2 regions of the Brevundimonas sp. TWP2-1 genome follow, and region 1 is predicted to be linked to the other one. Evidence: riboswitches for the same ligand, from Rfam matches in the RefSeq annotation. Region 1 holds a riboswitch; the other holds the start of a gene.

Region 1 (7,357 bases):
TAAAGCTGTAGCGCCCGCATCGACACAAGGACCAGCACTGCGCCGCCGATGACGGGCGCGGCGTCGCCGACCGTGATGTCGGCCAGGCCCATGGGCTGGATCGCCAGGATCGCGCCCAAGGCCAGACCGACGACCACCAGCACATCGACGAGCCTGAAATAGTGGGCCGACAGCCGCACGGTCGACCGCTGGCGCGCATTCAGCCACACCTCGGGGCGGAACGGCCCACGCGCGGCGCGGCTCTTGGGCGGCGCGTCGGCGGCGAGAGTGGCGGGGCGGTCGAGCAAAGGGCGATCCAGAGGCGAAGAGCGGCCGCGATACTGCCGGTATCGCCTCTATGTCGCGTTAACGTGGACACTTTCGCCCGAACCGGATTGCGCGACGCATCAGCCTCCGCTATCGACGCCGTCGCAGGAGACGTGGCCGAGTGGCTGAAGGCAACGGTTTGCTAAATCGTCGTACCCCGTAAGGGGTACCGAGGGTTCGAATCCCTCCGTCTCCGCCACGCACCTTCAGCTGGATGTCTCCAAGCTCAACATCTTCCAAGAACCTCTGAAGCTGCCGCGGCTTAGGCTCGCCAGTCTGGGCTATTCACCCCCTCTAACCTCCGTGACTTCCCGCGTTCGCCGCAGAATGTCGGGCTGCGTCTCTGCGTGCCCGACTTGACCGACGATTTCCCTGCTAACAGGGAAATTTCGACGATTCTTGGAGGCGAGAATACAAACCGCCGTGGGCAAACGCCCACGACGGCTGAAGTCAAATCCTGCGACCCAAGCCGCATCAGGGAAATTGTCAGGGAATCATAGCGCCGAAGATTTCGCGCTACGCCGACAAGACGGTAGCGCTGACGTGATCATTACTTGGAGACAGGAAGCGGGTTTTCTTCACTTCGACGCCGATAATCGTGTAGTAGGGTCCAGCCCTGCTTCCAGCACTCTTTCGAGCAGCGTCGATGCAAGCGGCTGGGTCATGGTCGGGCTCAATTCTGAACGCTACAGCTTTCCGGTGGAACTCCTACGAGGGGACTGAGCCAATAAGCTTCAGTGATTGCGCCGCGTCCGGTCCTGGCGCTTTTCCGAAATGAGAGTGCAGGGCGATTTGCGCCTAAGCGGCATTTGCGGAGATGGGACCGGTCACTGAAATCCATTCAGCTTCGTCGAAAACTTAGGCCAATATCCTTAGGTAAGAAGTCGAAAGACAATCCCTCCAACCAGGCCAGATCTCTTCCCGCCGCGATTGCTCAAGTGAAACTGGGCGTCTTGGGCTTCAGCGAGAGTGTGAACGATCGCCAGGCCGAGGCCGGAGCCGGACGCTTGGGATGAGGCGGCGCGGAAGAAGCGGTCGGTAAGGTGGGGAAGCGTGGCTTCATCGACGCCTGGGCCGTGATCCCAGACGCAGATCGCACCCGTCGTTTGAACATGCACGATCACAGGCGGTGCGCCGTGGTGGAAGGCGTTGTCGATCAGGTTGAGGATCTGTTCGGTGATGAGGTCCTCGGCCCCGAGGACGGTGACCGGTTCGGCTGGAAGACGAAGACGCAGGGCGCCGTCAGGAAAGCTGCGGCGCTCACGGGCGGCCTGGCAGGCGCGGCGTGCGGCGCGGCCGAGGTCGGCGGAAGACTCGATGCGGGCGCCGTCGGCGCGGGCCGTGGACAGCAGTTGTCCGACGAGGCGCGTCATGCCGCTGACGGCGTCGCGAGAATCGGCGAGCAACCTTCTCTCCTGATCCGTCCAGGGACGGGAAGAGCCTGCGAGGAGTTCGAGATTGGCGGACACCACCGACAGCGGCGTGCGCAGCTGATGCGAGGCGTCGGCTGCGAACCGCTGAATGCCTGAGGTCGAGGTCTCCAGCCGCGCGAGCAGATGGTTGAAGGCGTTCAGAACCGGCCAGAACTCGCGCGGGGCCAGATCGACATTGGTCGGGGCGAAGTCGGCCGAGGGGCTGGGGCGGCGCGTCAGATCGTCGATCAGACGTTTGAGCGAGTTCAGGCCCCATTGCAGGGCAGGCCAGATCAGAAGGGCGGCTAGCACGACCAGAAGGCCGGGAAGGAGCAGCATGCTGCGGTAAAGCTCGCGCAGACTGGCGCGGCGGGAGTCCAAACTTTGGGCGACCGAGACGCGGATGGGGGCGTCGCGGCCAGGGATGATCAGGGTCTGTTGCGCCATCCGCACCGAAACGCCCCGGACCGACAGGTCTGCGAAGACCGGGCGGTCCGCCTGGGCCTGAGCGAGGTTGGGCAGTTCTGAATAGCCAGTGACGAGCCGGTCGCCTTCGCTGACGCTGTAGAAGACGGCGTCACGCTCGGGGCCGTCCAGCAGGGCAAGCGCCCAGGGTTCCACGTTCACGGTGATGCGGTCATCCGCGACCGACACGGTCTCGCGGATCGTTTGCAGCGCGCCGGCCAGCAACCGGTCCGCATTGTTCGCCACCACCCGCTGGGCCGTCCAGGCGCCGACCGCCAGGACGACGACGGCGAAGATCGCCAGCGGAACCACCTGTGCGATCAACAGGCGTGTGACCAGGCTGTGGGAACGGGCAGGCCGGGCGCGGCTCATGGATCGAGGCGATACCCGCGACCACGGATGTTGGTCACGGCGGGGCCGTCGGGCTGAAGCTTGCGACGCAGCCGTCCGACGTGGATTTCCAGCGCATTGAGGGACGGCGCCTCGTCCTGCGGGAAGACCTCGGCGGCCAGCAGGTCGCGGTCCACCACCTGTCCCGGCCGGGACGCAAGGACGCGCAGGGCGGCCCATTCGCGGGGGCGCAGAGCAAGGTCTCGGTCGTTGACCAAGGCGCGCCCGGTGCGCCAGTCGCAGAAGAGGGTTCCGACCACGACCGCGCCGGCGGCCTGTCCCTGACGCCGGCGCACGATGGCGCGCAGGCGCGCGACCAGTTCCGACGGAGCGAACGGCTTGACCAGATAGTCGTCGGCCCCGAGGTCCAGGCCCGCGACGCGGTCGCCGAGCGCGTCGCGCGCCGTCAGCATCAGAACCGGCGTCGACGATCCTCGACGCCTCAGGGTTCTGAGCACTTCGAAGCCGTCGATGTCGGGCAGGCCGATGTCCAGGATGGCGGCGTCGAAGACCTCTGCGCTCTCCAGCTGCAAGGCCTGTTCGCCGCTGTCGATACAGCTTGCCTCGAAGCCCGCCTCATGAAGACTGGCTTCAAGCGAATGCCGCAGCGCCTTGTCATCTTCGACGACGAGTATTCTCATGGCGACGGAACGGGGCGACGGATCATGCGCGACACCATAGCCAGAAAGCCGGAGCGGTGAAGACGGATCGACGACATCTGCTGATGGGGCTGGCGGGAGGCATGGCCGGATTGGGCGCCGCCGCCTGTTCGTCGGAACCGGAGGGGGCGGGCACGGCGCAGCGTGTGCGCTGGCTGGCGCGTCGCGAAGGGGCGCTGCACATCCTGACCAACACCAGCCTTATGGGGCCGGTGCTGGAGGCCTTTCGTCGTCGCTGGCCCGGGATCAGCGTGCGTCTCGAAGACATAAACTCCACGCGGATCGCCGAACAGGTTCGCGCGCTGGCGGATACGGGGCAGGACGGGCCGGATCTGGTCTGGAGCACGGCGATGGACGTGCAGGTCAAGCTGATCAACGACGGCTATGCCCAGGCCTACAAGTCCCCGCATCGGGCGGCGATGCCCGATGGGTCGGTGTGGCGCGACCAGGGGTATGGGCTGACCGCCGAGCCGATCGTGTTCGCCTACAACAAGGGCCAGCTTGCGGGCGATGTCGTGCCCCGCAGTCACGCGGATCTGCTGCGGTTGCTCAGGACGCGGCCTGACGTCTTCGACGGACGCGTCACTCTCTATGATGCGGAACGCAGCGGCGTGGCCCTGATGCAGTTGTCGGCGGACGTGCAGATCTATCCCGACGCCTGGCCGTTGATGGAGGCGCTGGGCGCGCAGCGTCCGCGACTGGACACCTCGGGGCAGAGGATGATGGCCCAGATCGCCGATGGGCGGATGGTGTTCGCCTACAATATGAACCGATCCTACGGCGAGTCCTGGGCCGAGCGTGTTCCCCAGATCGGACTGATCACGCCTGACGACTATCATCTGTCCGTGTCCCGGGTGGCCTTCATTCCCCGCAACGCCGCGCACCCGAATGCGGCGCGACTGTTCCTGGACTTTCTGCTGTCGCGCGAAGGCCAGCGGGTGATCGGCGCGCTGGGTGTCCGGCCGGTGCGCGACGATGTCGATGCGCCCATACGTCCCGCTTCGCCCGGCGTTCGGCCTATCCGTGTGGGGCCGGCCCTGCTGGCCAATCTGGATCAGGCGCGCCGTGCGACCCTGCTGACGCGCTGGGACACAGCGATGCGTTCTGGCGTCAGGGCGCCCTCGGATCCTGCAGCGCCCTGAGCGTTCCTGTGGATAAGTCCACAAAGTCCGAAACCCGCCTTTCTGTCACGCCGCCGTCACTGCCGCATGAGCCGCCGTTCGAGCGCGGCCATAAACGATGCGCGCCGATCTGGAAGAGCAATGAAATGCGAACCTGGCGCTTATTGCCGCAATAAAATTGCGGTTTTCACGTATTTGACACCAGGCGCGGGGTCGATCTTACTCAGCTTCAGCAAGGCGGGAGAAATCGGCTCCGGCCGACGCCGAAGGCGCAACCGCCCCGGAAACGCTCAGGCAAACGGACCGTCTTGCTGAAGGAACGCTGGAGAGAAGGACGGGTCCGGGGGATCCGCCCTCGCCGAAGGAGAAACGGGTCGCAAGGCCCCGAAGCTCTCAGGCCTGATGACAGCGGGGGCGAAACGACGCCGCAGAGCGTCGCTCGCGTCAGACACCCCTGGGGAGGGGCGTCATCTTTATGAGGACCATCGCCTTGTCTCGTCTCAACCGCCATCTGACCACCTGCTGCAGCGCCATCGCCCTTCTGTCGTGCGCCGGGATCGCTCACGCACAGGACGCCCAAACCGCTCAAGAGGCCGCCGCCTCGGTGGACGACATCGTCGTCACCGCGTCCCGGATCGACCGGGCCGGCTTCCAGGCGCCCACGCCCACCATCCATCTGACGGCCGAGGATCTTTCGGTCGGCGCGCGCCAGAACATCGCCGCCGCGCTGAACGACATGCCTCAGTTCAAGGCCAGCAGCTCGCCCCAGACGACCGGCACCAACACCGGCGCCGGCAATGCGCCGGTCGATCTGCGCGGCCTGGGGATCAACCGCACGCTGGTCCTGATCGACGGGCGACGGGTGTCGAGCGAGAACGACCTCAACAGCATTCCGTCCGTTCTGGTGAAGAGCGTCGACGTCGTCACCGGCGGTGCATCCGCAGCCTGGGGTTCGGGCGCCGTCGCCGGCGTTGTGAACATCGGCATCGACCGCTTCTTCACCGGCGGCAAGCTGGGCGCCGAATACGGCATCTCTTCCTTCGACGACGCCGAGCAACAGCGGTTCGAAGCCGCATGGGGCACGCCTTTCGCGAACGGCCGCGGTCATTTCGTGATCGGCGGCGAATATCTGGACAATGACGGCGTCGTTCCCAAGACCTCGCGTCCGGCCATCGGTCGCTGGGCTCAGGTCTCGAACGGCGCAGGCGCGTTTGTCACCGTTCCCAACGTCGGCTTCTCCAACGCGGCCTACGGCGGTCTGATCATGTCCGGCGTGAATGCTGGCAAGGTGTTCAATCCCGACGGCACGCTGCGCGCCTTCAACTATGGCACGGTGGTCGGCACGAATACGGTCGGCGGCGAGGGGCCGTCGAACGACGACCTCAGCCCCCTGGTCACGCCCCAGCGGCGTTACGCCGGTCTGGCCAGCGCCACCTACGAGCTTTCCGACAAGCTGCGGCTGACGGCCGACGTTCGTCACTCGCGGATGTGGAACAACTACATCTGGTTCGGCGATCACAACCGCGGCAATCTGACGATCAAGAACGACAACGCCTTCCTGTCTGCGGCGATCAAGCAGCAGATGGCGGCGGCGAGTCAGACCTCCTTCACCATGGGCCGCTTCAACTCCGACCTGTCCTATTCGACGATCGATTTCGAGCGGGTCACGACCCAGGCGACCATCGCCCTGGACGGCGAGTTCGGCGACAACTGGCGCTGGGGCGCCTACTACAGCCATGGCGAATACGAGAACAATATCGACACGCCGGGCTTCCTGCTGACCACCAACTACGCCCAGGCGGTCGACTCGGTCATCAGCCCCGTGACGGGGCAGGCCGTCTGCCGCGTGACCCTGACCAACGCCAACTCCGGCTGCGTGCCGATCAACCTGTTCGGCCTGGGCGCACCGTCACAGGAAGCCATCGACTATGTCACCGGCACGCCGCAACAACGGACCACGACGAAGCTGGACGTCGCCGGCGTCAGCCTGCGCGGCGAGCCCTTCAGCCTGCCTGCGGGGGACGTCTCGATCGCCGTCGGTCTGGAGGCCCGCAAGGAGCAGACCGATCAGCGCGTCGGTGAGCTGGATGCGGCCAAGGCGTTCCAGACCTTCAGCTTCTCGGCCATGTCGGGCGAGTTCACCGTCAAGGAAGCCTTCGGCGAAATCTTGGTGCCGATCGTTCGCGACCTGCCGGTGCTGAACAATCTGGAATTCAACGCTGCGGCCCGCATATCGGACTACGACACCACGGGCTCGATCTGGTCGTGGAAGGTCGGCGCGACCAACGAGTTCTTCCCAGGTTTCCGCGGGCGCATCACCCAGTCGCGCGACATCCGGTCGGCGAACCTGGCCGAACTCTACACCACCACCACGACCGGCTATAACAACATCAACGACCCCTTGAAGGGCCAGACCGTCTACACGCTGAACAACGGCGGTGGTAACCCGAACTTGGCGCCGGAAACGGCGGACACCCTGACGCTGGGACTGACCTATTCGCCTCCGTCGATCCCCGGCCTGAACATGTCGGTCGACTACTACAACATCAAGATCGACGACGTGATCACGACGATCGCGCCTCAGGATCTGGTCAGCCGCTGCTTCAACGGCAACACCGCCCTGTGCGCCAATGTCGATCGCGACGCCTCGGGCAATCTGATCCGCACGCGGTCCACCTATGTGAACCTGGCCGAGTATCACACCGACGGCATCGACGCCGAAGTCTCCTATTCGTCCCCGGCGGACCTGTGGGTTCCGGGCGCGACCGGACGGGTACAGATGCGCCTTGTCGGAACCTGGGTGAACAGCCTGACGACGGACGACGGCATCTCCGAGATCGAATACGTCAAGTCGCAGGGCTACGCCTTCGGCCTGGGCGTGCCGGAACTGCGGGTCAACGCCAGCCTGGGCTGGCAGGGCGAGGTGTTCGGCGCAAACCTGCGCGCCCGCTACATCTCGGAGGGCGTCTACAACAGCACCGTCAAGATCGTGAACAACGACATC
Region 2 (7,357 bases), on a different contig from region 1:
GCGCCTTTTGCGGCGAGTACGAGGGCGGTCTCCAGGCCCAGACCGCCGGTCGCGCCTGTAATCATGACAAGCTTGCCGCTCTGGTCGGGAATATCGTCTGTGGTCCAGGTCTTCATTTCGCTATCCTGTCGCTGAAACATGTTGTCTCGAAGGGTTCCGGCTTGCATATCTGCATCCGGTGCAAATATGCAAGAAGTGCAAGAAAAGATTCTTACCGCCGATCAAGGGCTGCGGGAGCGCAAACGGCTGGAAACGCACGCGCGTATCCAGGCCGAGGGCATGCGCCTGTTCCTCGACAGGGGGTTCGAGGCGACGACCCTGGACGATGTGGCGCAGGCGGCGGACGTATCGCGACGAACCCTGCTGAACTATTTCGGCTCCAAGGAGGAGATCGTCTTTTCGGCCAAGGCTGGGTTCCCGCAGATGGTCGCGGACGCCATCGCCGCGCGGCCGGCGGACGAGCCCCTGTTGGACATGGTGGAAAACGCCCTGATCGACCTGGCTCGGCAGCCTCAGTCGGAAGAGACGAAGGCGGTGGCCGTCCTGATCCACAGCACACCCTCGCTGAGGGCAGGCGACCAGGCGAAATACGAACAGGTCGAGCGGCTGCTGGCCGAGGCCCTGGCGGCGCGCAAGGGCCTGGCGTCCGACGACATCGCCTGCCGCGTCGTCGCCGGGACGGCGGTCAGCATCATGAAGCTGTCGCTGGACGTCTGGCTGGCCCATCCCGACGCGCCGCCGGAGACGTTCGGGCGCGCGGCCTTTGCGGCGCTGAGACGGGCGGCGGGCTAGGGATTTCGGGGCTACGAAAGCCCCATCATTCTTCCTATGGCCGTCATCCTAGGGACAAGCCCTAGAATGACGGGACTTAGGGGTGTCGGCTTTACGCCGCCTGGTTCGACCCAGCGGGCGCCGACCAGCGCAGGACCGGCGAGCGGGCGGCGCGGGTTTCGTCCAGTCGTTTCAGCGGGGCGTGGAAGGGCGCGCCCTTGAAGCGGTCGACGTCGCCGGCCTTCGCCGCCTCGGCCAACAGGCGCATGGCGTGGATGAAGCGGTCCAGTTCGGCCTTGGATTCGGTTTCCGTCGGCTCGATCAGCATGGCCCCGTGGACGACCAGCGGGAAATACATGGTCATCGGGTGGAAGCCCTCGTCGATCATCGCCTTGGCGAAGTCGAGCGTGGTGATGTCCGTGCCCTTCAGCCATTCGTCGTCGAACAGGGCCTCGTGCATGCAGGGTCCGTCGGGGAAGGCGGCCGACATCAGGTCCGACAGGCGGGCCTTGATGTAGTTGGCGTTCAGCACCGCGTCTTCGGCGACCTGACGCAGGCCGTCGGTGCCGTGGCTCATCATGTAGGACAGGGCGCGCACATACATGCCCATCTGGCCCTGGAAGGCGCACAGACGACCAAAGGCCTGAACGGCCTCGTCTTCCTCACGCTCGATCAGGCGATAGCCGTTGTTGTCATGCACGACCCAGGGAGCCGGGGCGAAGGGCGCCAGGGCTTCGGACAGCACGACCGGACCCGCGCCCGGACCGCCGCCGCCGTGCGGCGTCGAGAAGGTCTTGTGCAGGTTGATGTGCATCGCATCCACGCCGAGGTCGCCCGGCCGCACCCGGCCGACGATGGCGTTGAAGTTGGCGCCGTCGCAGTAGAAATAGGCGCCCGCCTCATGAGTCAGGCGGCTGATCTCCAGGATGTCGCGCTCAAACAGGCCGCAGGTGTTGGGGTTGGTCACCATGATGGCGGCCACGTCGTCGCCCAGCTTGGACGCCAGATCGGCCACGTCCACGCGGCCGTCTTCGGTCTGGGCGACCTCGACGACGGTGTAGCCGACGAAGGCGGCCGTGGCCGGGTTGGTGCCGTGGGCGCTGGTCGGCACCAGGACCTTGCGGCGCTTCTCATGCTGGCCCGAGGCCTCGTGCGCGGCGCGGATGGCCATCAGACCGCACAGTTCGCCGTGCGCGCCCGCCTTGGGCGACAGGGCGACGGCGGGCATGCCGGTCAGGGTCTTCAGCCAGTGGGCCAGCGTATCCATCAGTTCCAGCGCGCCCTGAACCGTCGAGATCGGCTGCAGCGGATGGATGTCCGAGAAACCGGCCAGGCGGGCCATCTTCTCGTTCAGGCGCGGGTTGTGCTTCATCGTGCACGAGCCCAGCGGATAAATGGCCAGGTCGATGGCGTGGTTCTTTTGCGACAGGCGCACATAGTGGCGCATGGCCTCGGGCTCGGACAGGCCGGGCAGGCCGATCGGGTCCTTGCGAACCAGGTCGCCCAGGTCCGAGCCATCGGTCTTGGGCTCAGCCAGATCGACGCCGGTCTTGCCCCAGCCGTCGCCCTCGAAGATCAGGGCTTCGTTCTGAAACAGGCCCCGGCCGCCGGTCAGGGTGGCGGGCTTGGACTGGACTTGGTTCGGAGCTGTCGGGCGGCCGACGGTGTTCATGGTGCTCATGGTCAGTATCCCTTACGCGCCGAGGACTTTGGAGAGCGACTTGGCGAGGATCTGGATGTCCGCATCCAGGGTGGTCTCCGTCGCGGCGACCAGCAGGACGTCGTCCATGCCGGCGTCGGGGGCCAGGCGGCTGTAGGGCACGCCGGCCAGCACATGGTGGTCGGCCAGGGTCGAGACGACCTCGGCCGCGTTTTTGGGCAGGCGCACCGCGAACTCGTTGAAGAAGCGCGAGGTCAGGATTTCGACGCCGGGGATGGCGGCCAGGGCGTCGCGCGTGGCGACGGCCTTTTCGTGGTTCAGCAGGGCCAGTTTGCGCAGGCCCGTCTCGCCCAACAGGCTCATGTGGATGGTGAAGGCCAGGGTGCAGAGGCCCGAGTTGGTGCAGATGTTCGACGTCGCCTTGTCGCGGCGGATGTGCTGCTCGCGCGTGGAGAGGGTCAGGACGAACCCGCGCTCGCCGTCGGCGTCCACCGTCTCGCCGGTCAGGCGGCCGGGCATCTGGCGGATCAGCTTCTCGCGCGTGGCGAACAGGCCGACATAGGGACCGCCGAAGTTCAGGGCGTTGCCGATCGACTGGCCCTCGGCCGCGACGATGTCGGCGCCCATTTCGCCGGGCGACTTCAGCAGGCCCATGGACACGGCCTCGGTGACCACGACGATCAGCAGGGCGCCGGCGGCACGGGCGGCCTCGGCGATCTTGGTCACATCCGTCGCCGTGCCGAAGACGTTCGGGGTCTGGACGACGACGCAGGCGGTGTCCGGACCGATCTGGTCGATCACGGCGGCCTCGGCGTCGAAGGCCGGGGCCAGGACCTGGGTCTCGACGCCGACGGCGTGGACCACGGTCTCGGTCGCCTTGACGTAGTGGGGGTGGACGCCGCCGCTGATCACCGCCTTGTTGCGGCGGGTCACGCGGGTCGCCATCAGCACGCCCTCGGCCATGGCGGTGGACCCGTCATAGAGCGAGGCGTTGGCCACCGGCATGCCGGTCAGGTTCGCGACCTGGGTCTGGAACTCGTACAGGTACTGTAGCGTGCCCTGGGCGATTTCCGGCTGGTAGGGAGTGTAGCTGGTCAGGAACTCGGACCGCTGGATCACGTGATCCACAGTCGCCGGGACGTGGTGCTTGTAAGCCCCCGCGCCGCAGAAGAAGGGCACGGCGCCGGCCGTGGCGTTCTTGGCGGCCATGGCGGACAGGGCGCGTTCGACCTCCATCTCGCCCGCCACGCGCGGCAGGTCCACCGGCCCGTCCAGCCGCGCCGCGTCGGGCACGTCCACGAACAGGTCGTCGATCGATTTCGCGCCGATGGCGGCGAGCATCGCCGTGCGGTCGTCGGGCGTCAGGGGGAGATAACGCATGGTCTTGTCCTGGGTCGTGAAAGGCCGAAGACCCGCCGACTCTTAATCAGCGGGTCCGATGGGGCTTAGAGGGTGGCGAGGAAGGCGTCGTAGGCGGCCTGGTCCATCAGGGCGTCCAGTTCAGCAGCGTCCGACACCTTGATCTTGGCGAACCAGCCGTCGCCTTCCGGGGCGGCGTTGACCGTTTCCGGCGCGGTCGACAGGGCGTCGTTGGCTTCGACCACTTCGCCCGAAACGGGGGCGTAGACGTCCGAGGCGGCCTTGACGCTCTCGACCACGGCGAAGCTGCTTCCCTTGGAGACAGTCTTGCCGACCTCAGGCACTTCCACGAACACCACGTCGCCCAGGGCGTCGGCGGCGTGTTTGGAAATGCCCGCAGTGGCGATGTCGCCGTCCAGGCTGACCCACTCGTGATCCTTGGTGAACTTCATGATCTGATCCTCAGACGGTCTTCGGTTTGCGGTAATAGCGTTGCGCCACGAAGGGCATGGCGACGACTTCGGCGGCGGCGGTCTTGCCGCGCACGATGACCTTCAGGTCCGTGCCCAGCGCGGCATAGGCCGGCGGCACGAAGCCCATGGCGATGTTCTTGCCCAGGGTGGGGGAGGGGCCGCCCGAGGTGACCTTGCCGATGACGCTACCGTCCATGTCGGCGATCTCGGCGCCTTCGCGGGCCGGGGCGCCTTCCTTGACGATCAGGCCCACGCGGACGCGCGACGGACCGTCGGCCAGTTCCTTCAGGATGCGGTCGGCGCCGTTGAAGTCCGCGCGCTCCTTGCGGGACTTGGACAGGGCGAAGATCAGCGCCCCTTCGACCGGGCTGGTCGTCGGGTCGATGTCGTGGCCGTGCAGCGGCAGGCCGGCTTCCAGGCGCAGGCTGTCGCGGGCGCCCAGGCCGATCGGTTTGACGCGGGCGTCCTCCAGGATGGTGTTCCACACCCGCTCGGCCTGATCCGCAGGCACCGAAATCTCATAGCCATCCTCGCCGGTATAGCCCGAACGCGAGACATAGCAGTCGCAGCCGAACAGCATCAGCCGGGCGCATTCCATGAAGCCCATCTCGGCCAGGATCGGCTCATGCGCGGCCATGACTTCGGCGGCTTCCGGTCCCTGGATGGCGATCAGGGCGCGGTCCAGCACGGTCAGCTTGGCGTCGCCTTCCAGGTTCGCGTCCCAGAAGGCGAAGTCCTCGTCCTTGTTGCCGGCGTTGACGACGACGAACAGGCCGTCATGGTCGGGGCGGCCGGCCATCAGGTCGTCGATGATCCCGCCGTCCTTGTTCAGCAGCAGCGAATACTTCTGTTTGCCGGCCTTCAGGATTTCATAGTCGCCGGGCACGAAACGCTCGAACTGGGCGGTGGCGTTCTCGCCGGTGATCTTGCACTGGCCCATGTGCGACACGTCGAACAGGCCGGCGTGTTCGCGTGTCCAGCGGTGCTCGGCCAGGACGCCCTCATACTGGACCGGCATGTCATAGCCGCCGAAGCCCACCATCCGGGCCCCGAGGGCGCGGTGCGCGGCGTTCAGGGGCGTGGTCTTCAGGGCTTGATCGGTCATGGTTCAGGCTTTCACGGTCGCGTTTGGTGGCGGAGCTCCGCCGTCTTCGCGCCCCCGCTGTCCTGAAGCCTGAGAGATTCCGGCGACCAAATCATGTCGCCTTGCTCCGTCGGCGCGCCCATCAAGAGCGACTTTCCAGCGTCCGTATGCTATCGCGGTCCGTTTGCCTGAGCGTTTCCGGGGCGGTTGCGCCTTCGGCGTCGAGCCTGGTTTCCCAGTCAAGAACTCTCCCGCGAGAGCACTCGACCTAAGCCACCGACTCCGGCTCCAAGTCAAGCGCCGTCGGCTTTTGGAGGCGGTTTGGCGTCTTCATTATCAGCGGTGGCCTCGCCGGTTGACGCGTCGCTCTTGCTCTCAAGCCGTCGGCCCGCCAAGAACGGTGCGACGCTCCCAGCCGCACCCGGACCGACCGCATGACCGCCGACCGCACCCGCCTCGACGCCCATATCGCCGCTTTGGACGCGCCCGAGGGGCTGAAAACGGTCCTGACCGTCGTCGCCGCCACCTGCGCTGAAATCAGCAAGCTCGTCGCCGGCGGCGCCCTGGCCGGCGCCCTCGGCGCATCGGGTCAGATCAATGTTCAGGACGAGGAGCAGAAGAAGCTCGACGTCATGACCAACGACATGCTGACCGATGCGCTTCTGGCCAGCCCCGTCGTCGCCGGGGTCGCGTCCGAGGAAATGGACGAGGTCCAGCCGGCGGCCCATTCCACCGGCGATTATCTGGTCCTGTTCGACCCGCTGGACGGCTCGTCCAACATCGACATCAACGCCATGGTCGGGACCATCGTTTCGGTGCTGAAGTCCGCGACGCCTTCGCCGACCGAGGCTGACTTCATGCAGCCGGGCCGCAATCAGGTCGCGGCCCTCTATGCCCTCTACGGTCCCCAGACCATGCTGGTCCTGACCACCGGCGCGGGGGTGAAGGGCTTCACCCTGTCGAACGACGGCGACTGGATCCTGACCCACGACGCCATCGCCATATCGCCGGACACCAAGGAGTTCGCGATCAACATGTCCAACCTGCGCCACTGGTCCGAGCCGGTGCAGACCTACATCGGCGACCTGCTGAAGGGCGATGAAGGCCCGCGCGGCAAGAACTTCAACATGCGCTGGGTCGCGGCCATGGTGGCGGACGTCCACCGCATCCTGATGCGCGGCGGCGTCTTCCTGTACCCGTGGGACAGCCGCGAGCCGACCAAGCCCGGCAAGCTGCGCCTGATGTACGAGGGCAATCCCATGGCCTTCCTGGTCGAACAGGCTGGGGGCAAGGCGACGACGGACGGCGTGCAGCCCATCCTGGACATCCAGCCCGAGCATCTGCACCAGCGTATCCCCGTCGCCCTGGGGTCGGCGAACGAGATCGACGCCTACGCGGGCGTCTGATGAAGGTTTCCGGGACCGACGCACTTCTGGTCATCGACCCGCAGAACGACTTCTGCGAGGGCGGCAATCTGGCTGTCGCAGGCGGGGCGGGGATCATGCCGCTGATCAACCGGCTGGCGGATCGGTTCGACAAGGTGATCCTGACCCAGGACTGGCACACGCCGGACCAGATTTCGTTCGCCTCCAACCACCCCGGCGCAGCCCCCTTCACCGAGATCAAGGTCGCCTACGGCCCCCAGATGCTGTGGCCGGACCACTGCCTCCAGGGTTCGCCGGGCGCCGACTTCCATCCCGACGTCGCGTCAACGGTGGAAAAGGCCCTGGCCGTGATCCGCAAGGGCTATAATCCCGCAGTCGATTCCTATTCCGGCTTCTTCGAGAACGACCATCGCACCCCGACGGGCCTGGCCGGCCTTCTGCGCGACCTGGGCGTGACCCGCGTCTTCCTGGCGGGCTTGGCCTTTGACTACTGTGTGCGCTTCACCGCCGAGGACGCGGTGCGGCAAGGGTTCGAGGCCGTGGTCATCACTGACGCCAGCCGCGCGATCGCGCCCGAAACTGCGGCGGCGGCGCGGGACAGTTTCTGGACGCTGGGGGTGACGGA

The links. A riboswitch is a leader RNA that binds a small molecule or an ion and turns the genes downstream of it on or off. The one in region 1 is predicted to bind glycine.
Region 2: linked by a shared signal. The riboswitch ahead of gcvT (glycine cleavage system aminomethyltransferase GcvT) and the one ahead of ACP7BH_RS02020 (TonB-dependent receptor domain-containing protein) in region 1 are both predicted to bind glycine.

What each region holds. Positions count from the first base shown of each region.
Region 1 covers NZ_JAFCWR010000001.1:381,305-388,661, forward strand. Annotated here, with positions in the region: gene ACP7BH_RS01995 (exopolysaccharide biosynthesis polyprenyl glycosylphosphotransferase) at 1-287, opposite strand, end outside; tRNA gene ACP7BH_RS02000 (tRNA-Ser) at 414-505, shown strand; gene ACP7BH_RS02005 (sensor histidine kinase N-terminal domain-containing protein) at 1,179-2,555, opposite strand; gene ACP7BH_RS02010 (response regulator transcription factor) at 2,552-3,214, opposite strand; gene ACP7BH_RS02015 (ABC transporter substrate-binding protein) at 3,271-4,374, shown strand; glycine riboswitch at 4,582-4,669, shown strand; gene ACP7BH_RS02020 (TonB-dependent receptor domain-containing protein) at 4,844-7,357, shown strand, end outside.
Region 2 covers NZ_JAFCWR010000002.1:56,894-64,250, reverse strand. Annotated here, with positions in the region: gene ACP7BH_RS10525 (oxidoreductase) at 1-116, opposite strand, end outside; gene ACP7BH_RS10520 (TetR family transcriptional regulator) at 187-792, shown strand; gene gcvPB (aminomethyl-transferring glycine dehydrogenase subunit GcvPB) at 884-2,452, opposite strand; gene gcvPA (aminomethyl-transferring glycine dehydrogenase subunit GcvPA) at 2,465-3,811, opposite strand; gene gcvH (glycine cleavage system protein GcvH) at 3,877-4,242, opposite strand; gene gcvT (glycine cleavage system aminomethyltransferase GcvT) at 4,253-5,368, opposite strand; glycine riboswitch at 5,424-5,509, opposite strand; glycine riboswitch at 5,514-5,611, opposite strand; gene ACP7BH_RS10495 (class 1 fructose-bisphosphatase) at 5,782-6,753, shown strand; gene pncA (bifunctional nicotinamidase/pyrazinamidase) at 6,753-7,357, shown strand, end outside.